DNA from 2 places in the Mesorhizobium sp. B3-1-8 genome. Region 2 is predicted to be linked to the other one. Evidence: riboswitches for the same ligand, from Rfam matches in the RefSeq annotation. Region 2 holds a riboswitch; the other holds the start of a gene.
What was found. A riboswitch is a leader RNA that binds a small molecule or an ion and turns the genes downstream of it on or off. The one in region 2 is predicted to bind thiamine pyrophosphate.

Region 1: it holds a riboswitch for thiamine pyrophosphate, as region 2 does, so the genes downstream of both, thiB (thiamine ABC transporter substrate binding subunit) here and FJ424_RS02645 (YkoF family thiamine/hydroxymethylpyrimidine-binding protein) in region 2, are expected to answer to the same signal.

What each region holds. Positions count from the first base shown of each region.
Region 1 covers NZ_VFTK01000024.1:76,171-90,941, reverse strand. Annotated here, with positions in the region: gene FJ424_RS21995 (CarD family transcriptional regulator) at 189-770, shown strand; gene FJ424_RS21990 (amino acid ABC transporter ATP-binding protein) at 1,070-1,840, opposite strand; gene FJ424_RS21985 (ABC transporter permease subunit) at 1,837-2,517, opposite strand; gene FJ424_RS21980 (amino acid ABC transporter substrate-binding protein) at 2,681-3,454, opposite strand; gene FJ424_RS21975 (RNA polymerase factor sigma-32) at 3,760-4,623, shown strand; gene FJ424_RS21970 (caspase family protein) at 4,795-6,786, shown strand; gene FJ424_RS21965 (M48 family metalloprotease) at 6,860-8,326, opposite strand; gene thiQ (thiamine ABC transporter ATP-binding protein) at 8,480-9,268, opposite strand; gene thiP (thiamine/thiamine pyrophosphate ABC transporter permease) at 9,265-10,881, opposite strand; gene thiB (thiamine ABC transporter substrate binding subunit) at 11,106-12,116, opposite strand; TPP riboswitch at 12,159-12,264, opposite strand; gene FJ424_RS21940 (thiamine diphosphokinase) at 12,401-13,045, shown strand; gene FJ424_RS21935 (ABC-F family ATP-binding cassette domain-containing protein) at 13,047-14,771, shown strand, end outside.
Region 2 covers NZ_VFTK01000002.1:134,561-149,331, reverse strand. Annotated here, with positions in the region: gene FJ424_RS02675 (tetratricopeptide repeat protein) at 1-211, shown strand, start outside; gene FJ424_RS02670 (tetratricopeptide repeat protein) at 97-1,059, shown strand; gene FJ424_RS02665 (hypothetical protein) at 1,091-1,852, shown strand; gene FJ424_RS02660 (ABC transporter substrate-binding protein) at 1,909-2,925, opposite strand; gene FJ424_RS02655 (ABC transporter ATP-binding protein) at 2,922-3,695, opposite strand; gene FJ424_RS02650 (ABC transporter permease) at 3,692-4,597, opposite strand; gene FJ424_RS02645 (YkoF family thiamine/hydroxymethylpyrimidine-binding protein) at 4,626-5,234, opposite strand; TPP riboswitch at 5,225-5,337, opposite strand; gene FJ424_RS02640 (hypothetical protein) at 5,557-5,901, shown strand; gene FJ424_RS02635 (hypothetical protein) at 6,055-6,264, shown strand; gene FJ424_RS02630 (porin) at 6,271-6,771, opposite strand; gene FJ424_RS02625 (porin) at 6,791-7,291, opposite strand; gene FJ424_RS02620 (DUF2934 domain-containing protein) at 7,669-7,914, opposite strand; gene FJ424_RS02615 (hypothetical protein) at 8,034-8,243, opposite strand; gene FJ424_RS02610 (DUF1236 domain-containing protein) at 8,375-8,674, opposite strand; gene FJ424_RS02605 (DUF982 domain-containing protein) at 8,888-9,238, shown strand; gene FJ424_RS02600 (hypothetical protein) at 9,525-9,746, opposite strand; gene FJ424_RS02595 (DUF1236 domain-containing protein) at 9,962-10,261, opposite strand; gene FJ424_RS02590 (DUF1236 domain-containing protein) at 10,510-11,406, shown strand; gene FJ424_RS02585 (exopolysaccharide production repressor protein) at 11,681-12,028, shown strand; gene FJ424_RS02580 (hypothetical protein) at 12,300-12,707, opposite strand; gene FJ424_RS02575 (J domain-containing protein) at 13,223-13,765, shown strand; gene FJ424_RS02570 (hypothetical protein) at 14,416-14,771, opposite strand, start outside.

The sequences.
Region 1 (14,771 bases), on a different contig from region 2:
ATCACTGAAAGGTGAGCTTTTAGATCCGGACCAGAGCGATCTGGGGCAGGCGGTCGCATTCGTGCGGTATGCCGGTCCCTGCTTTTCCGGTGGTTCATCCTGTTGCGCGGCTAATGGTCGGCTATCGCCGACCCCATCGGTTCGAGCCGGCATGATGCCGGCTGCACAACTAAGGAGTTCAGGGCGTAATGGCAACGATCACCCCGCAGAAGAAGTCCAACGCGGCCCGCCACGGGTTCAAGACCGGCGAGTTCATCGTCTATCCGGCGCATGGCGTCGGCCAGATCGTGGCGATCGACGAGCAGGAAGTTGCGGGTCACAAGCTGGAACTGTTCGTCATCGATTTCCAGAAGGACAAGATGCGGCTCAAGGTACCGGTCGCCAAGGCGACCTCGATCGGCATGCGCAAGCTGTCGGAAGAGGACTATGTCGACCGCGCGCTGAAGGTCGTGCAGGGCCGCGCCCGCATCAAGCGCACCATGTGGTCGCGCCGCGCCCAGGAATATGATGCCAAGATCAACTCCGGCGACCTGATCTCGATCTCGGAAGTGGTGCGCGACCTTTACCGCGCCGACAACCAGCCGGAGCAGTCCTATTCCGAGCGTCAGCTCTATGAAGCCGCGCTCGACCGTATGGCCCGCGAGATCGCCGCGGTGAACCGCATGTCGGAGACCGAGGCGGTTCGCCTCATCGAGGTCAACCTCAACAAGGGTCCGAAGCGCGGCGCCAAGGCCGACAACGAAGAATCCGAACAGGAAGAAGCTGCCTGAGCTTTTTCGCTCATCGAACTACGAAGAACCCGGCCTCGCGTCGGGTTTTTTGTTTGGGCTTAAAGCATGTCTCCCGAAAGTGGACCCGGTTTCGGGACAAAGACATGCTTAAAATCAAAACTTAAAGCAGGTCGCGTGAATCCTTTTTCACGCGACCTGCTTTAATGCATGTCGCGCAAAAATGTGCAGCGGTTTTGCGACAACGACATGCATGAAAACAAAGCCTTGAAGAAGCGGCGGCCCCCGCTCTTTACCCGGACCTTCGGTCCGGTCTCCCCACAAAAGGGGAGGTAAAGGACTCAGCCGCCAGACTCCTTCTGCGCTTCTTCCTGCCGCAGCGAAGCGATAAACCGCTTGGTCCGCTCGCGCTCCGGATTGTCGAACACGACCGAGGCCGGGCCTTTCTCGACGATCGAGCCGGCATCGAGAAAGACGACCTCCTGCGCGATCTTGGAGGCGAGCCTCAGATCGTGCGTGGCCATCACCATGGTTGTGCCTTCGCGGGCAAGCTGCCCAAGCACGTCGACCACTTCCTGCGCCAGTTCCGGATCGAGCGCCGAGGTCGGCTCGTCGCAAAGCAGCACGCGCGGCGACGGCGCCAGCGCCCGGGCGATCGCCACGCGCTGCTGCTGGCCGCCGGACAGCGTCGCCGGCCAGGCATCGGCCTTGTGCGCCATGCCTACCTTCTCGAGCAGCGCCATGGCCCGCTCGCGCGCCCTTGGCTCCGGCCATTTCAGCACCGTCACCAGCCCTTCCATGACATTCTCGATCGCGGTGCGATGCGGGAAGAGCTGGAAATTCTGGAACACCATGCCGGTCTGCAGGCGAATGCGCTGGATGTCCTTGGCCGGCACCTTGATGCCCGGACGGAATTCCAGCCTCTCCTCGCCGATGCGCAAAGCGCCGGACGTCGGGATCTCCAACAGGTTGATGCAGCGTAAGAGCGTGCTTTTGCCGCCGCCCGAAGGGCCGACCAGCGCCGTCACGCTGCCCTCGTCCAGGCTGACGGTGACGCCTTTCAGCACCAGATTGTCGCCGAAGCGCTTTTCGATGTCGGTGAGGCCGATCATGCGTTGGCCTCCAGGAACCCGCCATAGCGGTTGAGCCGTACCTCCAGCCGCGCCTGCAGCGCCGACAGCACCGAGCTCAATGCGAGATAGAGCGCCGCCGCCTCGACATAGAGGATCAGCGGCTCATAGGTGGTGGCGACGATGCGCTGCGCCGCCTGGAACATCTCGGGCACCGTGATCGCCGCCGCCAGCGAGGTATCCTTGACCAGCGAGATGAAGGTGTTGGAAAGCGGCGGCACCGCGACGCGGCCGGCTTGCGGCAGGATCGTGCGCCGCATCGCCTGGCTCCAGGTCATGCCGATCGAGTAGGATGCCTCCCATTGGCCTTTCGGCACCGAGCCGATGACGGCGCGGATGATCTCCGACGTATAGGCGCCAATGTTCAGCGTGAAGCCGATAAGCGCGGCGGGAAAGGCATCGAGCAGGATGCCGACCGACGGCAGGCCGTAGAAGATCAGGAACAACTGAACGAGCAGCGGCGTGCCGCGAAAGATCCAGACATAGAAGCGAACCAGCGCAACCAGCGGCTTTGGACCGAACAGCCGGATCAGCGCCGTCACCAGTCCGGCGATGAGCCCGAGCGCGAAGGACAGGAGCGTCAGCGGCACGGTGAAAATCAGCGCCGCCCACAACAGCGTCGGCAACGATTCCAGCATCAATTGCAGCCAGTGCGGCACGGAGCGCTTCTCCCTTCCAGATACGGCGGCGCGTTCCTCCGTATGGACTGACTATCATGCAAAAACCGGCGGGCCGTCAAAGACCGCGGCGCATGAATATCGTGCAAAAAAATAACGGGCCGTCTTTGACGGCCCGCCGGTTTCCGAACAGAGGACGATTGCCTTACTTCGAAACGTCCTGGCCGAAATATTTGTCGGCGATCTTCTGGTAGGTGCCGTCGGCCTTGATGTCGGCCAGCGCCTTGTTGATGGCCGCGACCAGCTCCGGATCGCCCTTGCGCACGATAACGCCGGAATAGTCGGCATTCTCTTCCTGCGCGGCGATCTTCACATTGGCGTCCGGCTTGTGCTTCTTGAAGTCGAGGAAGGACAGGCTGTCGTTGATGGTGGCGTCGGCGCGGCCGGTGAGCAGAAGCTGGATCGACTGGTCGAAGCCGTCGGTGCCGACGAGCTCGGCGCCATTGGACTCGGCGAGCTTGCCGAAGTTGGAGGTCAGCGACTGCGCCGACTTCTTGCCCTTGAGGTCGGCGAAGGTCTTGATGTCGGTGTTGTCGCCGCGCACGATCAGCACCGCTTTCGAGGCGATGTAGGGATCGGAGAAGTCGTACTTGGCCTTGCGCGCATCGGTGATGCCGACCTCGTTGATGACGGCGTCGTAGCGGTTGGCGTCGAGGCCGGCGATCAGCCCATCCCACTTGCCTTCGAGGAACTCGACCTTGACGCCGAGCTTGTCGGCGATGGCCTTGGCGATCTCGACATCGAAGCCGACCAGGGCGTTGGATTCGTCATGATAGGTGAAGGGCGCGTAGGTGCCTTCGGTGCCGACCTTGATGACGCCCGCCTGCTTGATCTGGTCGAGATTGGCGCCGGCATGCCCGGCCGTGACCGCCAGAACCTGCAACGTTCCGGCGACAAGGAGCGATTTGAGCCATTTCATTTTTCTGTGATCCCGTTTTGACCGGTGCCCCGGCGCGATTGTGAGAGCCGGAAACTGACAGATAGAAGGCTGCGAAATAAGGAACCAGATTTCAAAAATCGGCTCTGCCAGAAATCTGATTCTCAAAATTACCCGACAACCGCCAAGCGACTCTTTCGGGCCGATAACAAAACGTTCCCGCTGGCAATATTTGCCCCCTCGGACGGCGGAACCATCGATGCGCCTGACACGTTGCATGGCTGTTGTAGGGCGCGGTGGCATCTTTTCAACCGCTGTGAGCCCACTCACCACCAAAAGGAGCCGGCATGATCGAGGACGCGGCAGGACGGACGCTGGTCCGGGCGGCAATGAAGGCTCCTTATCTCGAGCGCGACGAGGAGCATGTCCTCGCCTTGCGCTGGAAGGAAGAGAACGACCAGCACGCGTTGCACAGGATCACCGTCGCCCACATGCGCCTGGTCATCTCGATGGCCTCGAAATTCCGCCATTACGGCCTGCCGCTCGGCGACCTTATCCAGGAGGGCCATGTCGGCCTGCTCGAGGCTGCCGCCCGATTCGAGCCCGCGCGCGAAGTGCGCTTCTCGACCTATGCCACCTGGTGGATCCGCGCCTCCATGCAGGATTACATCCTGCGCAACTGGTCGATCGTGCGCGGCGGCACGAGTTCGGCGCAGAAGGCGCTGTTCTTCAACCTGCGGCGTCTGCGCGCCCGCCTCGCCAACGGCGCCGAGCCGCTCTCCAATGCCACGCTCTATCGCGAGGTCTCGGCCGCGCTCGGCGTTCCGGAAGCCGACGTGGCGATGATGGATTCACGCCTGTCCTCGCCCGACAGCTCGCTCAACGCGCCTTTGGCCGACGAGAACGGCGCCGCCGAACGGATGGATTTCCTGGTCTCCGAAGACCCGCTCCCCGACGAGATCGTCGGCGACCGGATCGACATCCAGCGCCGGGCAGTCTGGCTGAAGAGCGCGCTCGGCGCGCTCAACGCCCGCGAGCTTCGCATCATCGAGGAGCGCAGGCTGAGCGACGACGGCGCCACGCTGGAAGCGCTCGGCGAACAGCTCGGCATCTCCAAGGAACGCGTCCGCCAGATCGAGGCCCGCGCCATGGAAAAGCTGAAGCTGGCCCTTGTGAAGCAGAATCCGGAATTTTTGGCGGAAGCGGCCTGAAATTAATGTAATTAAAAAATCAAAGATAAGAAATTTATTAAATAAGAATATATTCGCCGTCGAGGCGATTTTTCCTCGGTAACGCATATTGATTGTGAGCTCTTTAACAGACCGCTGCGCCGCAATCGGCTTTTTTGACGCCTCCAGATCATAACATAAGGGGGATTTGCCATGCTGCGATGCTGCGCGCTCCTTGTAGCCCTGTTCCTCGTGGGCCTCACGACATTCGAAGCGCACGCCGATCGAAGGGTTGCCCTCGTCATCGGCAATTCCGAGTATCGCGAAATCCCGGCGCTCAAGAATCCCGACAAGGACGCGGACGACGTCTCCAATACGTTCCGGCTGGCCGGCTTCGAGGTGTTCGCCGCCAAGGACCTGACCAGGCTTCAGTTCGAAGAGCGGTTCCGCAACTATCTGGCGGCAGCCGACGGCGCCGATCTCGCGGTCGTCTACTATTCGGGACACGGCTTTCAGATCGGCGGCGAGAATTTCCTGATTCCGGTCGATGCGTCGCTGAAAGACGCGGCCGACATGGAGGTCCAGGCCATCAAGGTCGACGACATATTGCGGCAACTGCGCTCGAGATCGAAGATCCAGATGATCATCCTCGACGCCTGCCGCAACAATCCCTTCCCGCGCAAGGACTATTGGCTGCGCGACCAGTTGATCGTCGCCGGCGACAGCGGACTTGCGCAGGTAACAGGTTCGCAGAACACGCTGATTGCCTATGCAACCGAGCCGGGGGCGGTCGCCTATGACGGTTCCGGCGATCTCAGCCCGTTCTCGTCGTCCTTCTCTCGCCGCGCGCTGGCGCCGGACCAGGAGATACGCTCGGTCATGGCGGCCGTGCGCCGCGACGTGGTCAAGGCCACCAACGGCAAGCAGGTTCCGTGGGAGAACTCCTCGCTGATCGACGATGTCGTGCTGATGCGCGGGGCGGAGCAACCAGCGCTAACGCCTCCCGACGCGCAGCAGAACGAGCAGGTGGCCGAGCGCGGAATCCAGGTTACCGATGTCGCCGAGGCGATTGGAAGTCGCGATATCCGCGTCCCGGTCGGCGTCGGGCCGGTTCCGCTGAAACTGGATCTTCCGGCCAAGGATGCCTCGATCAGCCTTAAGCTTGCGAGCTACCCGGCGACCGGAACGCTGTCCTTGCCCGGTCGCGTCCTGTCGCCGCAATCGAGCCTGATGGCCGCCGAGGTCGACAATCTGCGTTACGAACCGCAGATCGGCTCGGCCGCTCCCGTCGAAGTCGGCTTCGAGATCCGCGTCGGCAACGCCGCGAAGCGGGCGACGATGAAACTGTCGCCGGGCGTCGACCCTTGCGACCAGGCCGCTGGCGAGCCGCTCGACCTGCAGGGCGTCGTCCCGGGACGGTTGCCGAACGAGATCGGCGGCGGGGCTCTCGAGACCTGCGAGGCGGCGGTGAAGTCCTACCCCGACATTGCGCGCTTCCGTTACGAGCTGGGGCGGGCGCTGCTGGCGGCGGGCAGGATCGACGAGGCCAGGCAAGCGATCCAGGAAGCTGCGGACAAGGGACATATCCGCGCCCTGTTCGCGCTCGGCTCCATCGCCTCGTCCGGAACAGGGACGGCTGTCGATGCATCGAAGGCGAACGGCCTCTATTCGAAGGCGTCGGATAACGGAGACCCCTACGCCCTGGCCGCCTGGGGACGCGCTTTGTTCAATGGCCTCGGCGTCGAGCGCGACACCGGCAAGGGTCTGGACCTGCTGCTCCAGGCAGCGGCGATGGGGCATGTCGACGCCATGAAGGAGCTTGCCGTGATCTTCACGGAAGGCCGCAACGGCGTGCCCGCCGACCCGGCCCGCGCCCTGGCTTTCCTCAAAGCCGGCATGGAGCGGCAAGACGTCTATTCGATGGGCATTCTCGGTCTTTCTGCGCACCCCGCGCGCACCATCCCCGTGGTCATGGCGTGCAAGGCCCCGAAGGTCATCACGAAGATAAAAGTGGTCCGCGTGCCCGTGTCGAAACCGAAGACCGTCACACCGACAATTCCGGGGGCACCAAAGGTCAAGCCGATGCCAACGGAAACCGGGAGGACATCCTGGAGCGGTGGCAGTAGCCGCGCTGCCGGCACCGGCGGTGGCAGTACCGGCGACGGCGAAGGTGACGGCGGCGACACCGGTAGTGACGGCTTGTGAAGGACAACGTCTCCCGGCCCGGGCGATTGTTCAAATAGCCGACGGCGCCTGGTTGGTGCGAATTCGCAAGTCCCTACCTGTCGGTGACGATCTTGACCTTGTCACCCGACGACACTGTCGCGCCCGGCGACATGGCGTTGAGCACGCGGAACAGGTCGAGCTTGCGGTCGACACCGACCATCTGCGCGGCGAGCGAGCCCATGGTCTGGCCGGCCTGGACGGTGACGACCCTGATATGCAGCGGCTTCAGCGCCGCCTTCTCGGCAGGGCTCAGCACACGGAAGGAACCGCTGACCGAGCGCGCCACCGGGTCCAGCGAAGTGCTGGCCGAGGGCGCGGCCGTCAGCAGCCTGTAGACTTGGCCGCCGGCGCGGATCACTGCGATGTCGAACTGCCAGCCTTGCGCGCTGGCATGCGCCGTCGCCGCATCGTTGCCGTTGATCGTCTCCTGGCGCACGCTGGCGTCTTCCAACCCCGCCACCCAGCCGCTGCGGATGTAATCGGTGAGCGATACCGACTTGTCGATCGCCACGCCGTCGAAGCGGATGGCGATGTCGCCCGGCCCGGTCGCGGTGACGGCGGCCGCCGAATTGTCGATGACGAAGCCGTCCGGCACAGTGAAGGAGACGCCGAGATTGGGGTGCATGAAGGTCTGGCCGCGCACATAGCCTTCTTCCGGCGTGTCGCCGTAAAGCAGGCCGTCTATGCCGGCCAGAAATGCGTCGCGGTCGCGCGTGCCGACGCCGGGCGGGCCGAAATTGCGCGCAAGGCGCTGCGCCAACTCGATGCGCTGCGGCGTGTTGGGGTGCGTCGCCAGGAAGTCGAGGCTGGCGTCGGTGGCGCCGCTGACCGAGCGGAAATCCGTATAGGCCGACATCGACTGCAGGAAGCGACCCGCCGCATAGGGATCATAGCCCGCCTCGCCGATCGACTTGATGCCGATGGCGTCGGCCTGCAGTTCCTGGTTGCGCGAGAATTGCGCAAGCCTGAGCTTGCCGCGGATGAGCGCCGCCTTGGCCGTCGGGCTGTCGCCGAGCACATCGGAAACCACCTTGGTCGCCAGGCCTTCCTCGGCTTCGAGTTGCTGCCGCTGCAGGCCGTGATTCGCGGTGACGTGGCCCATCTCATGCGCGATGACGGCGGCAAGCTCGGACGAATCGTTGGCCAGCGCCAGCAAGCCGCGCGTCACATAGAGATAGCCGCCCGGCAGCGCGAAGGCATTGACGTTGGGCGAGTTGAGGATGGTGATGCGATAGGTCTGGGTAGGGTTCGCCGACACCACCGTCAGATTGCCGACGACCTTGGCCACCATGCGTTCGAGCCTGGGGTCGGAATATTCGCCGCCATAGGTGGCGAGAATCCGCGGATGCTGCGCCTTCGCCATTTCGGCGAGCTTGGCGTTGGCGACGACATTGTCGACGGTGATCGGCTTGTCGGAAGGCTGGAAGCCGCTTTCCTGCACGTCCGGCGGCGTGAACATCTGGCAGCTGGCCAGTACGGCAACGCTCGCCAGCGCGAGAAATCGTGCCAGCGGCCTCATCCAAACCTTCTCAGCGCCGGTCGACAGATCGGCTTCCTTTCGAACTCTTTCGGCAAATCGCTGCCCAGCCGGACTAGCATGGCCGGACCTAGCCACACTCCCCCGGACAAGGCAAGCAAACGCCGGATCGCCCGTTGCCGGTTTGGCCGTAAATTATGTCCGCTTCCAGGCAATATGTTGTGATCCGGCAACGGTGCCGGCTCGATCGCCGATATAGCGCCGGAAGGCGTCCGGTCCAGACCGATCGAAGAAATCATCCGCCGGCCCGGTTGCCGCGATCGTGCCTTCGTCGAGAAAAGCCACGTCCTGGCCGATGCGGCGCGCATCTTCCGGCTGATGCGTGACGAACAGCACCGTCATTTCGCGCTCGGCATGGATGCCGGCCATAAGGTCGAGCATGTCGTCGCGCAGCGCCGGGCCGAGCGACGCGAAAGGTTCGTCGAGCAGCAAGACTGGCCGGTCGCGCAACAGCACCCGCGCCAGCGCCACGCGTTGCCGCTCGCCGCCGGAAAGCTCGCGCGGCAACCGCCTTTCCTTGCCCGCAAGACCGACCCGCGCCAGCGCCTCGGTGACGTCGGCGCGATCGGCATCGCCGAGTTTGAGCGACGGCGAGCGGCCGAGCCCGACATTGGCTTCGACCGAAAGATGCGCGAACAAATTGTTTTCCTGGAACACCATTGACACCGGCCGCGCCGAAGGCGGCGTGTTGCCGAGATCGGCGCCGCCGATCAGCACCTTGCCCGCATCGGGCGTTTCGAAGCCGGCTATCAGATTGAGCAGCGTCGACTTGCCGGAGCCGCTCGGCCCCATGATGGCGGTGATCCTGCCGGCCGCGAATTCGGCGTCGAAACTGAAGGAGGATTCGCCATAGCTGAACGAGACGCCCTCCAGCGCGACGGTGAGGCCCTTTTGCGCGGCGGCGCCATCGATGCTCGTCGTCATGACTTTCCTTCCCGCCCCAGCCAGTCGGCGGCGACCACCAGCATCAGGCAGACGAGGCCAAGCAGCAAGGCAAGCCCCGCGGCGTCGGCTGTCCGGTAGCTGCCCATGCGCGCCAAAAGCAGATAGGGCAAGGTCTGCACGGAATCGCTGCCGAACAGCGCGATCACGCCGAGATCGCCGAGCGACAGCGCCATGGCGAAGGCGAAGCCGGTGGCCAGGGGCCGCCTGAGCGACGGCCAGTCGATCAGGCTGAGCCGGGTCCAGCCGGATATGCCGAGCGCCAGGCAAAGCCGCTCGTGGCGCTCGCTCGCCGCGTCATAGGCCGGGCGAATGGCGCGGATGGCGAAGGGCATCGCCATCACCGCGTTGACGGCGACGACCATGGCCGGCGCGACGGCGAAGACATCGGTGACGTGGCGCAACGCCAGGAACCAGCCGGCGCCAAGGACGATTGGCGGCACGACCAGTACGAAGCCGGCGCCGGTGTCGGCGGCATGTTCGAGCAGGCCCATGGCGCCGCCTGCCCGGCGCCGCAGGGCCAGCGCGCGCCGCGCCGCGATCAGCGCCAGCGACAACGTCACGCTGAGCAGTGCCGCAAGCAGGGCGAGGCCCGCGCTGGTGAGCGTCGCGCGACGCACCGCCGCTTCACCCGCCAATCGGCCGAGGTCGGCCTGAAGGCCTGAAAGCACGGTCGCCGCCATCGGCCCGGCGACGAACAGCAGGGCCAGCGCGATGAGGCCAGCGTTCAGCACGCTTTCGGTCGGTCCCGCCGAAAGGTAGCGGCGTGGCGCTACGGGCAGATTGGCATCGCCGACCGTGTTGGCGCCGAGCCGCGTGAGCGCGACGACCACGACGAAGGTGAGCGCGATCTGCAGCAGCGTCAGCACCACGGCGCGCGCGGGATCGAAATCGAGGCGCAGCGCCTGGTAGATGGCGACCTCCAGCGTCGTCGCGGCCGGACCGCCGCCCAGCGTCAGCACGATGGTGAAGGAGGTTATGCAGAGCATGAAGACCAGCCCGGCGATCCCCGGCAGGGCCGCGCGCAGCACCGGCCATTCGATCAGCCGGAAAGCCGGCCGGGCGCCCATGCCGAGCTGGCTCGCCAGCCGCCACTGGTCGGCGGGAACGATGCCCAGCGCCTCGAGGAAGAGGCGCGTGGCCAGGGGCAGGTTGAAGAAGACATGCGCGACAAGGATGCCGGAGAGGCCGTAGATCCCCGGCCAATCCCCGCCGCCAAGTTCGGCGAAGACGCCGGCAAGATACCCCGCCCGTCCATAGAGCGCCAATATGCCGAGCGCGGCGACGATCGCCGGCAAGGCCAGCGGCACGGTGAACAGCTGCAGGATCAGGCGACGCCCGGGAAAGATCGGATGTCTCGACAAAGCGCGCGCAACCAGCAGCGCCGGCGCGACCGACAGCAGCGTCGACAGAGCCGCCTGCCACAGCGTGAAGCGTGCGACGCGCAAGAGATAACTGTCGAAGGCCGCGGCAGCGCCGGAGAGATCCTGCGCGCCTTCGAGGAGAAGGCCGGCGAAGGCGCCGCCAATAAGGAAGCCGATGGCGGCAAGGGCGATGACGCCAGCGGGGATGCGGGAGTCACGCGCGTGTCGCACGCTGAGCCATTTGAGTTCGAGCTAACGAGCGCCGAGTCCCTTCGCGCCCCCCTCTGTCCTGCCGGACATCTCCCCCTCCAGGGGGGAGATTAGCAACTTCAACGCCGCGCTCGATCCTGCAACGCCGGAGATTGGCGAAGGCCGGCGTGACAGCCAATCTCCCTCCTAGAGGGGGAGATGTCCGGCAGGACAGAGAGGGGGGCCTCGGCGCAAGCATCGCAGCCCTACTTGCTCATCACCGCCAGCCACTCATCCACCCAGGCCTTGCGGTTGGCAGCCACTTCCTGCGGGCTGAACAGCAAGGTCTTGGTCGGCTTGACCAATTTGTCGAAGGCCGGGTTGAGCGGCTTGTCGGTCTTGCCGGCCGGGAACATCCAGTTGGTCTCTGGAATGACGTCCTGGAATTTCGGTCCGGTCATGAAGGCGATGAACTTTTGCGCCAGCGGGTTCTTGGCGCCCGTCGTGGTGATGCCGGCAACCTCGATTTGCAGGTACTCGCCTTCCTCGAAAGAGGCCGCCTGGTAGCGCTCGGTGTTCTCGGCCACCATGTGATAGACCGGCGAGGTGGTGTAGGAGAGCACCATCGGCGCCTCGCCCTTGGTGAACAGGCCATAGGCCTCGCTCCAGCCCGGCGTCACCGTCAGCACCTTCGTCTTGAGCTTTGCCCATGCCTCCGGCGCCTTGTCGCCATAGACGGACTTCACCCACAAGAGCAGGCCTAGGCCGGGCGTCGAGGTGCGCGGATCCTGGATGACGATCTTGTCCGTGCCGGCGCCCTCCACCAGGTCCTTCAGGCTCTTGGGCGGTGTCTTCAGTTTTTGTGTGTCATAGACGACGGCGAAATAGCCATAATCGAAGGGGACAAAAGTGTCGTCGCTCCAGCCGCCAGGCACGTTGATGCCGGAGACTTCGCCATGCGGCGCGAACAGGCCGCTCGCCTTGGCATCCGCCGTCAGGTTGGTGTCGAGGCCGAGCACGATATCGGCCTTGGTGCCGGCGCCTTCCAGCTTGACGCGGTTGAGCAGGGCGACGCCGTCCGCGACCGAGACGAATTCGAGATCGCAGCCGCATTCGGCCTCGAATTCCTTCTTGACGGCCGGGCCGGGCCCCCAGTCGGCGGTGAAGCTCTCATAGGTATAGACGGTGAGCTTGTCCTTTGCCTCTGCAGGCGCGACGCTCGCCAGAAGCGAGACAAGACCGGTTGCGAGAATGAGATTGGACAGCATTGCGCGCATTGGCGCCTCCTTCGTTCGAGTGACAAGGATTGAGGCGCCGGATGGTCCGAAACGTCTAATCCCTCCGCCGGTACAAACCGGATCAGGTTCAGCGGGTTGGCTTGATCGCCTCTCAGCCGGATCACGTCCGGCACCCCGTTAGAGCGTTTCGACAGATAGGCCCCGCCGAAGCGGCGCGCAAGCGGAAGTTTGCCGAGCAGCTAATGTTCGGACGGCAGGCGCGCAACCGAAGCGCGGGCCGTCCGGCTTCCGTTTCGCTTGGAGGGCTGGTAAGGGCCACGGCCATGGGCACATTCACCATCCTGCTTGGCGGCGAGCTTATTCGCACGCCCCGGCTCGAACGCCAGATCGAAGCTTCGCGCATCATCGCCGCCGATGCCGGCATCGGCCATGCCCGCATGCTTGGACTGGTGCCGGAGCTGTGGGTCGGCGATTTCGACTCGGTGCCTGCCAATCTGCCGGATGATCTCGCCGCCGTTCCGCGAAAGGTCTTTCCGGCCGAAAAGGACATGACCGATGGCGAGCTCGCCATAGCGGAAGCGCTCCAACGCGGCGCCACCAGCCTTGTGCTGGCCGGCGCCTTCGGCGGCAAGCGCGCCGACCATGCTTTCCTGCACCTGGCGCTGGCCGTGCGGCTGGCAGAGGCCGGCACCGAGGTCTTGCTGACCAGCGGCGCGCAGGAGGGCGTTCCCATCCTGCCTGGCAAGGCCAGCTTCGACTATGACGACGGCACCTTGTTTTCGGTGCTCGGCTTCTCCGAGCTCGCCGGCCTTACGGTGACTGGCGCGAAATGGCCGCTCGACCGCGTCGAGGTGGCGTTCGGCTCCTCGCTCACTATATCAAACGAGGTCAAAGGGCAGCTTGGCATCGCGCTGGAGCGTGGCCGGGCGCTGCTTCTGGCCCACCCCTATCCTCTTCCAGAAAGCTGACATGGCGCCGCCACTCCTCAATCTCGACGGCATTAAACTGACCTTCGGCGGCACCCTGCTGCTCGACGGCGCGGCGCTCAGCGCATCCGCAGGCGAGAAGATCGCGCTGGTCGGCCGCAACGGCTCCGGCAAGTCGACGCTCCTCAAGATCGCCGCCGGCATGATCGAGCCGCAGGACGGCGAGGTGTTCCGCCAGCCTTCGGCGACCGTCCGCTATCTGCCGCAGATGCCGGATATGGACGGCTTCGCCGACGTGCGTGCCTATGTCGAGGCCGGCCTCGGCCCGGCCGACGATCCGCATCGCGCCACCTATCTGATGGAGCATCTCGGCCTGACCGGCGAGGAGCGTCCGAACGATCTTTCCGGTGGCGAGGCGCGCCGCGCCGCGCTTGCCCGCGTCATGGCGCCGGAGCCCGATATCCTCCTGCTCGACGAGCCGACCAACCATCTCGACCTGTCGGTCATCGAATGGCTGGAAGAGGAACTCGCCCGCACCTCCTCCGCCGTCATCCTGATCTCGCATGACCGCCGCTTCCTCGAGCGCGTCACGCGCGCCACCGTCTGGCTCGATCGCGGCCAGACGCGGCGGCTGGACAAGGGCTTTGCCCATTTCGAGGAATGGCGCGACCAGATGCTGGAAGAAGAAGAGCGCGAGCAGCACAAGCTCGGCCGCCAGATCGTGCGCGAGGAGCACTGGCTGCGCTATGGCGTGACCGCCAGGCGCAAGCGCAACATGCGTCGCCTCGGCGAGTTGCAGACCATGCGCCAGCGCTTCCGCAGCCATCGCGGCGCCGAAGGCACTGCCACCATGGTGGCGAGCGATGCAGCCGAATCCGGCAAGCTGGTGATCGAGGCCAAGGGCATCGACAAGAGCTTTGGCGAGCTCACCGTGGTCAAGGGTTTCTCGACCCGCATCCAGCGCGGCGACCGCGTCGGCCTGGTCGGCCCGAACGGCGCCGGCAAGACGACATTGTTGAAGATGCTGACCGGCGAGCTGGCGCCGGATGCCGGCACCGTGCGGCTCGGCGTCAATCTGGAGATCGCGACGCTCGACCAGAAGCGCGAGGCCGTCGACCCGGCCGAGACGCTGGCGCATTACCTCACCGACGGGCGCGGTGAGAACCTTGTTGTCAATGGCGAGCAGCGCCATGTCGTCTCCTACATGAAGGATTTCCTGTTCAAGCCGGAGCAGGCGCGCACGCCGGTGCGCGAGCTTTCCGGCGGCGAGCGCGCGCGCCTGCTTCTGGCCCGCGTGCTGGCGCGGCCGGCGAATTTGCTGGTGCTCGACGAGCCGACCAACGATCTCGACATGGAGACGCTGGAGTTGCTGCAGGAACTGGTCGCGGGCTTTGCCGGAACCGTGATCCTGGTCAGCCACGACCGCGACTTCCTCGACCGCACCGTCACCAGCGTGATCGCGCCGGACGGCAACGGCCGCTGGATCGAATATGCCGGCGGCTATTCCGACATGCTGGCGCAGCGCGGCGGCTCGAAGCTGGAAGACCGCAAGGCGAGGTCGAAGGCCGAGGCGAGCGAGGCTGGATCGAAAGCCGAACAGGCAGTACCCAAAGGCCCCGCCAAAAAGCTCTCGTTCAAGCAGAAATTCGCATTGGACTCGCTGCCCAAGAAGATCGAGGCGGTGACGGCCTCGATCTCGCGGCTGGAGAACAACATCGCCGACCCGTCCTTCTACGAGCGCGACCCGGCCTCGTTCCAGAAGACCATT
Region 2 (14,771 bases):
CCAATTCAACAAGGCGATGGCGCTCGATCCGCAAGATGCCTCGCCCTATGTCGGACGGGCCATCGCGCTTGTCGGCAAGGCAAATACGACGCGGCCATCGAGGACTACAACAAGGTCATCGGGCTCTACCCCGACTACTCGGACGCTTACATCGGCCGTTCCGTCGCGTGGACCAAAAAGAACGAACCGGATCGCGCCATCGCCGATTTGAGCCGTGCAATCGAGCTCGACGCCAATGACGCGCAGGCCTATTTCGGGCGCGGCGGCGCCTTCGCTGCCAAGGGTGACTATGGCCGGGCGATCGCCGATTTCAATCAGGCGCTCAAGCTCGATCCGGAGATGAGCCTCGCCCGCAAGGGCCTCAAGCTTGCGGCGGCGGCGAAGGCAAAGACGTCAGGCAAGATCGAGAGCGGAGCGGCGACCTCGGCGGGTGGCATTCCGCCTGGAGCCAGGGCGGCTTTCAACAAGGCACAAGTGCTGGACGGCAGGGATGACTATGACGGCGCCATCGCGCAGTATGGCAAAGCGATTGCCCTGTTCCCCACCTTCCGAGACGCATATGTAGCGCGCGCCATCCTTTGGGAGACGAAGGGCGACTATGCCCGTGCCATCGCCGATTTCAGCCAGGCGATCACTATCGGCCCCGACATCGGTGACACTTACAGCGATCGCGGCCGCGTTCTCGGCTACCAGGGGGACTATGACGGGGCATCGGCGGATTACGAAAACGCCGTCCGTCTCGATCCAACGAACGCAAGGATCTATGCCAGTCGAGGCATGTTCCGCATGAAGCACCACGAAGACACAGGGGCATTCAGCGATTTCGAAACGGTTCTTAGACTCGATCGCAATAACGTTTTCGGTTACTTCGGCCGCGGCACGATCCGCGCCCGCAAAGCGGACTATGACGGCGCCATCGCCGACCTCAATCAAGCGATCAAGTTAAGGCCAAATTTCGCTGGCGCATACAAATCGCGTAGCGCTGTGTGGGAAGCCAAGGGCGACCGCAAGCGTGCGGAAGCCGACCGCAAGAAGGCGCTGAGCCTTGGGGCAGAGTGAGAAGGGTGTCGGAGCGCAGGCGGATGTCACCTTGGAAATGGTTGCAAGTGGCGGCGGTCGTCCCGTAAGCATCGTTGGGACTAACGTGATGCCAACGATGTTCGGCAGCGGCAGACATCACCACTATCAGTCAGTAAAGATGCCGCCGCAGACGCTGACCACCGCCGACATCGATGCCGAGATCCGGAAGCAGGATCTCCAGATATTCGAGGCTATCGCCCGCGAATTTCCGGACGACTACGATGCGATGCTGCGCAAGATCACTGCCGCGGCCCAGGCCGGAAGCCAAACAGAAGTGCGCGATATCAGCAGACAGGCGGTCGCCGATCTGAGGCATAGATATGCGCCACTCCTACCCACGACCCCCGACAGCAACGCTTCGGAAGCGCTTTCGGCGCAACTCGACATGCTCAATCATGTCATGGCGCGCGAAACACCGGCCACCTGCAACAATTACCTGCGCAACGGGCCGGACGCGATCAGTGCGCCCGGCCACGATTTCCTGGCTGACCTGGACAGGATCGGCGCCACGCTGTTCCGCGCCTTCGGCGCCGCCAAAAGAAGCGGCCTACCGGCGGCCGTGCCTAGCGATCAGGACTGGTCGCTGGTCGCCGACGTTTTCACAAAGATCGGCGGCACGTCGGCCGAGATGGAGGCTATCTCGAACGCCAACCAGGATTTCCCGGGCCTGTGCCCGGCCATGGCGAGATTCTATGAGGCCGCCCTGTTACTGCATGGCGAACCCGGGTGGCACATCAAAACCGCGCTGCTTCGCGCCATCGTTGAGAATTAGGCTCCGCACCGGATTTCCGGACGGGTTCCGGCGCGACACCGCGTTCCTTCGTCCTCTCAGGCGCCCAGAAACTCGTTGCTGAAGTACGCCTCGATATCCGGCTTCTCCTTCAGCGCCTTGCCATTGCCGTCGAGCAATATCCCCGACGAGAACAGATACCCGCCCATCGCCTCCATCTTCGCCTTGTCCATCGTGCCGATGGCGCCGTTGGCACTCTTCAGGAAATGGCCGTCGTTCAGCGCCTTCAGCGAGGCGTCGATCAGCGCCGGGTTGGCGAGTGTGTCCTTGTTGGCGGCGATCAGCAGTTCGCCCGCCTCCAGCGCCTGATCGACCGCGAAGGCATAGCCGCGCCGCGTCGCCTTGACGAAAGCGGCGGCGGCTCTCGGATTGGCGCTAAGGAAGGCGTTGCTGGAGACGATCAGCGTGGTGTGCTCGTCCGGCACGCCGTAGTCGGCGTAGCGGAAGCTGCGCTGCTTGAGGCCTTTCAGTTCCGCTTCGACACCTTCCCATGTCGAGACTTCGAGCGTGAAATCGACCGAGCCGTTGGCCAGCGCATCGTATGCGGACGTCCCCAGCGTCACGGTCGAAAAATCGCCCTTGCCGCCGTCATGGCGGATGATGGTCCGCAGCAGCGCGTTTTCCCAGGCGCTGCCGAAGCCGCCATAGGTCAGGCCGTCAAGATTTTTCGGGCTCTTGATCGCCGCGTGGTCGGCGTTGAAGACGACGCGGCCGGTCTCCGACTGGACGACGGCGTAGACGGCCTTCAGGTCGGCGCCAGCACTCTTCTGGGTGAACAGGCCGAGCGAGCCGGAAATGCCGAAATCGGCGACACGGTTGGCTGCCAGCGTGCCCGAGCCGGTATCGCCATAGGGCAGGATTTCCACGTCAAGGCCGGCGTCGCGATAGAAGCCTTTGTCGCGGGCGACGAACAGGCCGATGTGGTTGGTGTTGACGGTCCAGTCGAGCGCGACCGTGATCTTTTGCGGGGTGGCGGCACGGGCGTGCGTGACAGCCCCGGCAAGAGGCAGGCCGGCGGCCAGAAACAGCGCCTGGCGGCGGGTCAGATCGGTCATTTCAATTCTCCATCGGATGGTCGGAAATTCGGATCGGACTGGCCAAGCAGCGTGTCGAGGATGCCTGCCTCGATCGCCGCGGCCTCGCGGGCAATCGCCGCGCTCTCGGTGCGCGGGCGCGGCAGCGGCACGGCCACCTCACGCACCGCGCGCGCGGGCCGCGCCGAAAGCACATAGATACGGTCGGACAGAAGCACTGCTTCGCGCACGTCATGGGTGATGAGCAGCGCCGTCCAGCGATGGTTTCGCCACATCGTCTCCAGCCAGCGCTGCATGGCGGCGCGGGTGAGCGCGTCGAGCGCGCCGAACGGCTCGTCGAGCAAAAGCATGTCGCGCTGCTGCACCACGGTGCGTAGGAGCGCGGCGCGCTGGCGCATGCCGCCGGACAGTTCGGCCGGCCAGGCGCGCTCGAAGCCGGCAAGGCCGAATTCGGCGAACAACGGCGCCACGCGCTCGCGCGCCGCGCGCCGCTTCATGCCCTGCACTTCGAGCCCCAGCGCCGCATTGTCGATAACGCGCCGCCACGGCATCAGCGCGTCGCGCTGCGGCATGAAGGCGAAGCGGGCGCCATCGAGCGGCGCGCCGTCGAAGCGCATCTCGCCCTCGCCCCGGATCGCGCCGGTGAGCAGTTGGAACAATGTCGACTTGCCGGCGCCGGAGGGACCGAGGATCGAGACGAACTCGCCCGCGCCGACATGGAGAGAGACGCCGGCCAGAACCTCGAGCGCGCCGAAGTTCTTTCGCACGTCGCGGAGCTCGAGCCGGGTCATGGCCGGCCCTCCCCGACAGGCTTGTCGCCGTCGCGCCCCGCCCTTTCGCCCTCTGCATTTTCCCAGGGCATGGCGAGACGCTGGACGAGCACGGCGAGGCCGAACAGCGCCAGCGTCAGCGCCGAGCTGACCGCGACGGCGGCAAGCACCAGGTCGGGGCGGAAATTGTTCTTGGCGCTGAGCATGTAGATGCCGAGCCCCTTCGCGGCGCCCGCATATTCGGCGAAGATGGCGCCCACCACGGCATAGGTGATGGAGATGCGCAGTCCGGCGAAGAAATAGGGCAGCGCCGACGGCAGCCGCGCCAGCCAAAAGATGCGCCAGCGCCCTGCTCCCATGGCGGCGAGCATCTGGCTGATCTCCTTGGCCGTGGCGGCATAGCCTTCGACCAGCGCCACCATCATCGGGAAGAAGGTGACCAGCGCCACGAGCAGGATTTTTGGCAGCAGCCCGAAGCCGAACCACAGCACCACCAGCGGCGCGATCGCCACCAGCGGCAACGTCTGGCTGGCGATCAGCAGCGGGAACAGCGCCCGGCGCAACGGGGCCAGGAAGTCGACCAGCGCCGAGAGGATGAAGGCGGCAACGAGCGAGCAGGCAAAGCCCGCCAGCGTGGCGCGGATGGTGGGCAGCGTGTTGTCGGCAAGTGCCGAGCGGTTCTCCCAGGCTTGCGCCAGCACGCGCGAGGGCGCGGGGAGCACGGTGGACGCGATGCCGCCGAGGCGGGCGTAGAGCTCCCAGGCGATGAGGAGAAGAGCGAAAGCGATGGCGGCGGGGAGGCTTTTGGCGAAGGCGTTGGCAACAGCTGATCTCCCCCGCAAGGGGGGAGATTGGACGGCATCCCGGCTTTCGCCAATCGCCGAAGGCTCTTCTTGCGGCGTAGAACCGAACGAAACAGCCATCACATCTACCTCGGCAGCGCTACGCGACTCAAACCGCGGTCGGGCTGTTCGCCGAAATCGTTATGTCGAGCGTCACGTGGCCCGCGCCGGGGCCGAAGCGGCAGAAGGCTTCGGCGAGCGTGGCGAACACCGCGCCGGCATCGCCGCGCAGCCTGGTGCAGAAATTCTTCGAGCGGTCGAAGACGCCGGAGTTTTTCAGGAAGTCGATGCAGCCATAGATCTCGTCCATGTGGTCGCCGGTGCCCATCACATAGAGCGAGAATTGCGCCGCCACCGGCTGGTCGGTCGAGGGCGTCGCCTCGACGGCGCGGAGCGCGGCGCGCTTGCGCTCCTCAAGCGGAATCGCCGGGCCGCCTATCTCGTCCGAGCGGCAGATCGGGTCGTCCGGCTCGCCGGGGCAGCCGCGCGAGACCGCGGCCGACAGCACGCAGTGCCTGCCGCTCTTCGCCGCCGCGACGAACAGGTCGCGCATGGCGGGAAAAAGCACTTCGGGCGGCCCGACCAGCAGCGTCGAGATATCGTCGGTCTCGATCCTCAGCCTGTCGCGGTAAGGATCGAGCGCGCCCAACGCGCCAAGGATGACGCCGACGAAATCGTCAGCCATGGGATAAAGGGAAATCTGTGCGCCGGAAAACATGGCCCGCCTCGCTCCGCTGGTATTATCCAGATCAGCTTTAGGGTCCGGAGGCTTGCCGCCGCCATCTCAGCCCCGACCGTACGGAGCACCCCTGTGGATGGCCGCGTTAAAGCACTGTTCGAGCGAATGGGAAAGCGGTTTTTTGCGAGGCCAATTGAGCCAAGGGCCCCATCTCCCTAAGGGAGATGCCGGGTTACAAGATTTTCGCAAATTTCTTATAACCGCGGTATCGCAACCGCAGTGTCGTTCAAAATGTACGAATCCGGCTTGATTGTTTTTCGTACATAAAGTACGATATTTCCCTTCCTTTGAGGGGACTTGCTTGAATACCGCGAACCATGGCGCTTTCGCCGACCTCTCCCGCCCTTTGCTCTCGCCACTGCCGTTCGCCGAGCGCGAACGCGTTGCCGGCGCCTGGCGCATGGCCAGCCAGGACATCGCCGACGACATCCGTTTCATCCGGCAATATCTGAAGGTGATCGCCGAGAAGGACGAGCGGCTTTCGACCGGCACGCTGGTGCATGGCCGCGCCTATGTCGAGGCCTGCGCCGCCTGGCTCTCGGAGACGGTGGCGCGGTATCTGCGCAATCTCAGGCTGATCAGCGAATGCGAAAGCGCGATGATCGCGGCCGACATGAGGTTTGCCCGGTCGAGCGATGCGTGGTGAGGCAGGCAGCTCCCGCTACAACCCTTGGGCCTCCCGTCGAAAAATGCATCGTTTCATACAATTGGCAATTGGTGGACGCGGCTGAGCGGCGGGTGGTTAAATTCGTCTCAGGCGAAGGAGGGTAAAGCCGCGTACCAGGGAGGAATTCGTTTGATGAACCAGCGTATCGACATCGGCATACAGCCTGACGACCAGCCCTACGAAGTCACGTCCTTCGCCAGAAAGCATGGCCTGGCGATCCCCGTCGCGGACGCGGTGCTTTTCGCCAGGGGACCGTCGCCGTCGCGGACTGCCTGCGATATGGCGGCGCTGGCTCTCATTTGCGCGGTCGCGCAATACGCCGGAAAGCAAGGGAGACGGTAGCCTCCCCTACCAGCTGAACTGCAGCCCCACATTGCCGCCGACCTGGCTGCCGGCGAAGGCAATGCCGAGCGTGCTGGTCAGCCGGCCGCCATGGTCGAAGCCCTCGCTCAGCACCGCGGCGCCCGTGATGCCGAAGGCATTGGCATAGCCGGCATTGCCCCAGTTGACGCGCACACCGAAATGCTCGCCCTGGACGAGATCGGGCGCGGCGAGCGCGGCCGAGATCGAGGCGTTCTCAAAGGCGCGCGTGATGCGGTTGTCGATGTCATCGACGTGGGCCGCGAGCGCCGTCTTACCGACCTCGGTCATCTCGCCGCCATTGCCGTCGTCGACCTGCTTCTTAGTCACGCCAGTCTGGGCATTGATGCAGGTGTCCGTGCCCGGGCTATAGTAGTAATTGGCTCCATAGGCGGAGCAGATCTTGACATACGCGACTGCCGCCTGGGATGGCGCCGCAAGGAGCGTTGCCGCGCCGAGGATCGCCGGCGCAAGAAGATATCTGAACATTGATTGCCCCCGGTCGCGCTTACCAGGTGAACTGCAGGCCGGCATTGCCGCCGACCGTCTTGCCGGAGAAGCCGACGCCCGCGGCGCCGGCCAGCCGACCGTTGCCGCCAGACATGAAGCCCTCGCCAAGAACCGCCGCGCCGGTGACGCCCATGGCGTTGGATTGACCGGCATTGCCCCAGTTGACGCGCACGCCGAAATGCTCGCCCTGCACCAGGTCCGGGCCGGCCAGCGCCGAGGCCACCGATGCACCCTCGAAGGCGCGCTGGACGCGACGGTCAATGTCGTCGACCTTGCCCGCCAACGCCGTCTTGCCGTCGACCACACCGTCCTCCGTCAAGCTGCGCGTCTCGCCCGTGTTGGCATTGATACAGGTGGCGGTGCCGGGACTGTAATAGTATTGCGCGCCATACGCCGCGCAGACCCTGACGTATTCGACCGGCGCCGCCTGGCAAGGCGCAGAGAGACCGCCCGCCACAGCTAGAAACGCAAATGAAATGACACGGTTGATACCCCGCATGCCTGATCCCCGAAGTTGGATGTTGAGAGAAAGCCTCGCATGAAAAAGGCGCATGCGAGCGCGCGGAGTCAACTGCGCCTTCCGCTCAATGCCTGACTTTTACTGGGAGCATTTCATCTATTGAACACATATTGCAGCCAAGCTACAGTAAACAGTTCAACCTGGTCAGTAATTCCCCGATGATTTGGAGCTGTGACGTCGAGGCTTATTAACACTCTCTAATATCAAGCGATGCCGGGCGATCTGCCCGGCAGGCTCGCCGACATGGGCCCGCGCAGCTGGCGCAGGCCGCGGCTTTGCAGGTCGCCGTCGCACCGCCGGTGGGTCAACTATGCGGCAGACGGTCTGACGACTGCCCGTAATCCTTTAGGACGCGATCAGCCCTTGGCTTTCGACTTGGGTGGCGCCTTGGGGGCCTTGGCAGGCTTCTCCGCCTTCGCGGCCTTCGGCTTCTCGACCTTGGCGGCAGCGGCCTTCTTGGCGGCTTTCTTCGGCCTGCCCGCCTCATCGATCTCGGCCGTCGCCTGGTCCCAGTGCTCCATATGCGCGCCTTCAGGCCGGCCGGCCTGCTCCCAAATCTCGTGCGCGCGTTGGCGAATGCGTTCGTGCCTGTCGTCCGTCACTTTGTCGCCTCCTACGGTTTGGGACTGTTCCCCAGCCAAACATTAGCCGAATTTTCGCGTGCCGTCTTGGGTGTAGACGCGGCGCGCAAACGCATCTTGAAGCAATATCCGGTGATGGCTCACTTCTCGTCGGAAAGCACCGCGATGCCGAGATACGCGGCCTTCTTGACGATCAGTCCGGCCAGGTCGGCGTCGGAACGATCGGTTCCGGTGCGCTCGCGCAGCAGCGCGACCGCCTGCTTGATCGACAGCAGCCCATCGCCGCGTTCGGCCAGCAGCCTGTCGACTTGGCGGGCAATGTCAGGTGATTCGACGTGTGGATGATGCATGGCAACGACTCCTTCCGCGCTTCGTTGCCTCCCAAACCGCTGTTTATCTTAGGCCTTATGCCCGGATACGAGAAGAGCCCGATCCTTCCCCGATGCTCCGGGGAGAGGATCGGGCTCTTTCAGGACTAAATCTACTCGATCACCTGAACAACGCGGCGCGTGCCGGGATCGATCAGCACCGTATGGTCATTGACGACCGCATAGCGGTACTGGACGTCCGGAACCTGCTGCAGCTCGACGGTGTCAGGCACGGTCGAGCCGACGCCGAGCTCGAGGCCGAGCACATTGACCGAGGCGATCGGATGCTTGTGGACATATTCCCTGACCACGGTCTGCTGCTCGGGGGTGACGATCACCTCGTCCGCGGCCGCGATGCCGATGCCGGCCATCAGAGCCAGGCCGGCGACAGCTGGAATGAGGGTGGTTTTCATCGTTTATCTCCTGTTGCGTTGGCGAGCTCCGCCTGGCCTCCGCGGGGCGGAAACACGGGCAGGTCGAACATGGGAGCTCCCGGGGCAAACGCCGCCGGCAGGGTGTTGTTCCGTCAGCCACGACTAATTGATTTGGCGGAACCTTCGCATCGGCTCCGCATTGGAAGGCATTGAAACTGCCCAAGTCTTTGAAAATCAAAGGATGCCGCAGTCATGCAAGAAGGCCCCATCAGAAGCGACATCGAACTTCGGGCCCCCGTGGCCATTGCCGTGGGCGCCGGCTTCAAGCGCGAGATCGCCACGCTCACCGGGATGCAGAACTTTCTCAAGGAATGGCCGCAGGCCACGCGGGGCGATAGCTACGCCAACGCATTCCGCGCCTGTGAGGCGGCGCGGACCGGAGAGATCGATCTCGACAAGGCGCGGCAGGCGTTCCTGGTCTTCGCGCGGAAGGCCGGAATCGAATGGACCGGCGCCGATCCGGTCGCGGTGCTGCGCGAAGCAAAGGTCAGGCGAAGCCGGGTACGCGAAAGCCGGGCACAGAACCGACACGTGCCTGGATAATCCCTCGCCGGTCAAAGGCCGGTCGGCAGCGACGGGCATGACGCCCGCAGGGCCAGCGGCGCCCGCTGGAGCGGCAGCGTCTGTTGATCACGCCTCACAACGCGTATGACGACCATCCGCCAGGAACGCCGTGCGCATTGGCCTTGACCGCAAGTTTTAGGATTTGGCCTGCGAATCCCGGATCAACCGGGCGCGCCCTGACGTCCGTTGCATCCGTTTGCCTGCAGACCGCCGCCTTGCGGCTGGAGGTCGACTGGATCGATCGGGATTCGGCTGGAGGCCGCTGTCAGCTCGGTGCCGATTCGCCCGGGGCCTCGGTGACGAAGGACGCGGCGATCAGATCGTCCGCGTCTATGCGTAGGGAGCCCTCGCCGCCCCCCATGATGGCCGCGACCTTCTGGAAGGTCTTCATCTCATGCTCGGTGATCCGGGCGTCCCGCATCCTGGCTTTGAGATCGGCGACACGCATCCCGAGCGAACGGGATGTTCCGATTTCTCGTTTCGACATGTTGGTCAGTCTCCTCCCCCAACCCGTGCCTGTTTCGCCGCCGCCCGATTCCCGCATCCTGCGCATGCTTGTGTTCTCTATGAGGCAATTTCGAACACAGCAGCGGCAACGCGAGCCCGGAACGAAGGTTCCGTTAGCATGTGGTCACGAATTAATACTGGTTAACGGCCCGGCCGCAGTCCGCGGCAAGGCCGTCAACTCAGCTGCGAATGATCCTACTGGATGACCTGGACGATCTTGCGCGTGCCGGGATCCACGATGACCGTCTGATTGTCGACGACGACGTAACGGTACTTGACGTTCGGTACCTCGTGCAATTCGACGGTGTCGGGAAGGACGCTGCCGATGCTGAGCTTGACGCCGGGAAGCTTGACCGACGCCAGCGGCTGCTTATGCACATATTCGCGGATGACCGTTTCCTGTTCGGGCTGGATAATAACATCCTCGGCGGCGGCGGCACCGATGCCGGTCAGAAGCAGCAGGCCCGCGGCTGCGGTTGTGAGGTGCATTTTCATCGATCTTCTCCTTGATTTGGATAGATTGCCTCTCACGCTGCGCCTGCGATTTCACAGCCGGTAGGCAATGTGCGTAACGCCGGCCGACAAGCCTTGTTCCTGCAAAAAATTCGCCGACACCATTTTGGGGGAACGTCACAGGCACGTCCGAAGAAACGTCACCGGCGCGCGGCGCGGCAATTTCGGAACAATGCTTTTCGGGCCGGGTTTTCCTAGTGAAGGGACCGAATTTTTCGAGGAGAAATCCCATGAAACATCTGCTTATCACAAGTATGATCGCGCTCGGCGTCGGTTGCGGCGCCGCGATGGCGCAGACCGAATCCGCACAGCCGAGCGGCGGCGACAATTGCGCGGCCGGCACGGCCGATTGTCAAAAGGGCGGCAAGGCCGGCGGGCAGGCTCAGGGCGAGACGAAATCGAAGACCGAGATGAACGCTCAGGGCAAGGCCGGCGCCAACACCGAAGAGCAGGCCCAGGGCACGGCCAAGATGAAGACCGATGAGCAGGCCCAGGGTCAGGCCGGCGCCAATACCGACCAGAATGCTCAGGACAATACACAGCTGAAGAAGAAGAAGCAGGCTCAGGGCAAGACCGGGACCAGCACCGAGCAAAACGCTCAGGGCAACACCAAGATGCAGACTGAGCAGAACGCGCAGGGCAAGACCGGTACGACAACCGAGGAGAATGCCCAGAACAAGACGAAGACCCAGACCGATCAGCAGGCCCAGGGTAAGTCCGGCACAACCACCACCGAGCAGAACGCTCAGGGCGGCAACACCAAGATGCAGACCGAGCAGAACGCGCAGGGCAAGACCGGTACCAACACCGAACAGAACGCCCAGGGCAACACCAATGTCGAGACCGACCAGAACAAGACGGCCTCGATCAACAACGTGACGGTGGAGCAGAAGACGCAGGTCACGCAGATCATTCACGAGACCAGGGTCGAACCGGTTCGCGACGTCAGCTTCGACATCTCTGTCGGCGTCGAGGTTCCGCGGCACAAGGTGCGTCTGCACCGCCTGCCGGCGCGCATCGTCAAGATCGTGCCTGCCTACGAATCCTACGAGTATTTCGTGCTGGCCGACGGACGTATCGTCATCGTCGACCCCGACACTTACAAGATCGTGCTGATCCTGACCTGATCCGGATAGCAGGACAGACAAGGGCCCGCCACGCGGCGGGCCTTTTTGCGTGCAGAGACATCCGAACACACGGGCAATCGCCTGCGCGTGTTCATTAGGCATGCGTTGAATGTTGAGCCTCGGGAACGATTTGGCGCAATTCCCAGTTGTCACACCGGAAGTCCTGCGTCCCTAGTCCCTATCGGATCGGACGAAAGGGCGATGGGCCCGCCGGCAAATCGTTCAAGCTTGCGGTCCACCAGGAAAAGGTGCATGGGTCGAGATGGGTAGAGATATGGGCGAGATCGTCGACGACCGAATGCGGCCGCGGCGCTCGGATGGGCAGATGTATTTTCCGCAGTTTCTTGTGGGAATGGTGGCAACGCTTCTGGTGATCCTCGGTTGGACTTACGCCTCCACGGGATCTGTCTGGATGGCGATCGGCTGGACATTCCTGGCGGCAGTGGTTCTGCAGGCCGGCTATTTCGTGGCCGTGCTCTGGCTCGTGCATGGCGAGACCCGCGTGACCGACGAACGCAAGGCGGACGCAAGCTCGGCACCGGCCAAGATACCCGGCCCGTTCGAGCGCGACGGCATCATCCACGCTCTCATCTTGTGGCTGTTCCCGAAACTGCTGCCTTAATCGCTTTGAGCGGCGCTTTGCGGCCGGGCTGCTGACCGACCGTCTTTTCGTTTTCGAGAGGTCGTCGCACCGCAATAGCCGGCGCTCCGCATTCTCCGCTCGAACGCAGGGACCGGGCTACGCCTCGGTGCTAAAGTTCCGAGGCGCCATCAAATTTGTATTGTCGCCGGCGGGCCGCCTTTCACCACGTCAATGCGGCGCAACGCAAACGGCCGGCTTGCAGCCGTCGGAACCGTGGTCCGAGCCGGCTGCAATCCTGTGGTTCGCCGAGTTAACGCGCGGTGGCCGGCGAAGCCGAGCGGACCGTCTCCGAAGACGAGAAGACGACGAAGCCAAAGACCAGCACCGCAGCGGCGACGATCAGCGAGCCGATCGCCACGACCGGCTCGATCTCCGGGTGGCCTGCCGCCAGCATCCAGTAGAGCGCCGGCAGCATGATCACGATGCCGACCGTATAGAGGCCGTAATGGATCATTGCGATGCGGCGCTCGGCCTTGGCCGGGTTGAGTGCATAGTAGCCGCCGAAGATGGCGCTGGTGACCCAGCCAAGAAGGTTGATGTGGGCATGCGCCGGAAAGGCACCGTGATCGCCCGAAATCGCCATCTGCAGCCCGGCGGCGATGCCCAGAATAAGAAAGACGATGGCCGTCTTGAAGAAAAGCTCCGATACCCGTGGCATTTTGTTGTCCTCCCAATGCCTCTGTAAACCCGACTCTGCGAAGTGTACATCCTGCAAGCCATATTAGCCATGGCGTACCTAAGTCAGTGGGGCTTCGGGCGAAAGCCGCGAGATGTCGACGGCTTTGCAAAAAAAATGGCTCGCCTCTTTCGAGGCGGGCCAAAAACGGAGCCGGGCTTGAGGTCGGCCCCCATCCAGGTTGCCACCTGAATTTCAAACGGAGCTAACGTAACAGAACCCGGAATTTATTCCACCGCTATAGCGGACTGACACGGTAAGGTTTTCCGACCTTGAACAGCGCAAGCCCTTGCCGATCGGCCATCGGAACCAAGGCACTACCAGACAGGACGTCGCCCCTTTTTCAGCCGGCGGGTGAAAGCATGGGCTTTCAGCGTCCCATCCTTCTGCTAGAACCGATGGTGCAGCACGGCAAGGCGATGCGCCTTGCACGTCCGCAGCATTTGAGCAATGCTTGGCGACGGGGGTGGTTTCCGTAATTTCGGAAGCACGATTACATGTTCATTGACTACTACGAACTTCTGGAAATAAGCCCGAACGCCAATTCTGAAACCATCGAGCGGATTTTCCGCTACTTTGCCATGCGCTACCACCCCGACAATCGGGAAACAGGCAACGAAGCGCGCTTCAGCGAGATCGTGGAAGCCCACAATACGCTGCGGGACCCAGTCAAACGGGCTCAATACGACATCCTTTACCGGGAGCATCTTGGCCTTCGTCACGAACTCACGGAAGGAGCCCGCGACGGCGGCGGCATGGAGAGGGATACCGTCATCCAGGCCAATCTGCTGTCGCTCCTCTATGTGAGGCGCCGGCGGGACGTCAACAATCCGGGCATCGGCGACGACGAGCTCGAGCGACTGTCGGGCTGCCCGCGCGAGCACCTGGAATTCCACCTGTGGTACCTCAAGGCGAAGGGCTTCATCGGCAGGACCGAGAACGGGACGTTCGCGATCACCGTGGAAGGCATCGATCACGCCGGGGCCAAACAGGGCCGGGATCGCCCCGACGCCACCCGCCTGCTCGATCACGCGAGTTAGGCCGACCATCAAAAGCCCGCCGACTGGCGCCTGAACCAGTGGCGGGCTCGATGAAGGAACAGCTACATCCCTGAGGAATCGACTGTCGTCTTCTCAACTCCCCATATCTGGGCTCGGCTCGCCGGGGGCGGCGGTGTCTAAGCCATGCACCATGACGGGCAAGAAGAGGAGTGCAGAGTTACATTGGCGTTGTGTTTCGCCGAATACAAGGTGACCGAGGTCTGACGTGCCGACGCATTGGGCCGGCGCCGACCCGTCGAGGGTGATTACGAGGACGCCCCCGCCAACGGCTTGTTTGAAGCAATCCCGCGTGGCTGGAGTTCGAACATCAAAAGTTGTTGCCGGCCTGTCATCCCAACGATAAGTGTATCGTAACACGACATTTTGCGAAAGCCGTCAGCGATACCCGAACATCCTCTCCGCCAGGCCGGCGCCCATGCTTTTCATCGCCCAGGAAAGCAAGCATTCGTGAAATCAGGTGGCGACCTGTAGCGGGAGCCGACACCAACAGTGCGGCTCCCGCTTTGGCTCGTCTCGACCGAGGCGAGCCATTTTCTTTCTGAAATCGCGGCCGGCGACATACCGACAAAAAAGCCGCCGGGCGGGCCCGCGGCGGCTTTTCGTTCACCCTCTGGTCGGTTCGCCCGGCCTTACGGTGTTGTCGTCGCCGTGGCAGCGGCTTGCGCGTCGATCTTGCCCGCCAGCGTGTCCTTGGCCCAGGCGGTGACGTCGGCGTCGACCGGCTTGTTGGCCATCTCGGCAAGGGCCGCGTCCAAGGACGCGTCAGTGGGGGGCGGCGCGTTGTCAACCGCGGCCTGGGCATCGGCGACCGCCTGATTGTCGGCGGTGATTGCCGTGTTCTGGGCGTCAATCTGCCCCTGAACCTCGGCAACCTGCGCATCGAGAGCGGCCTGCTGTTCGGTCGTGAAGCCGGTCGTGTCGGTCGCGTTGAGATCGGCGAGTTGCTGAGTGAGGTCGGCGAGCTTGCTCTGGTCGGTGGTCAATT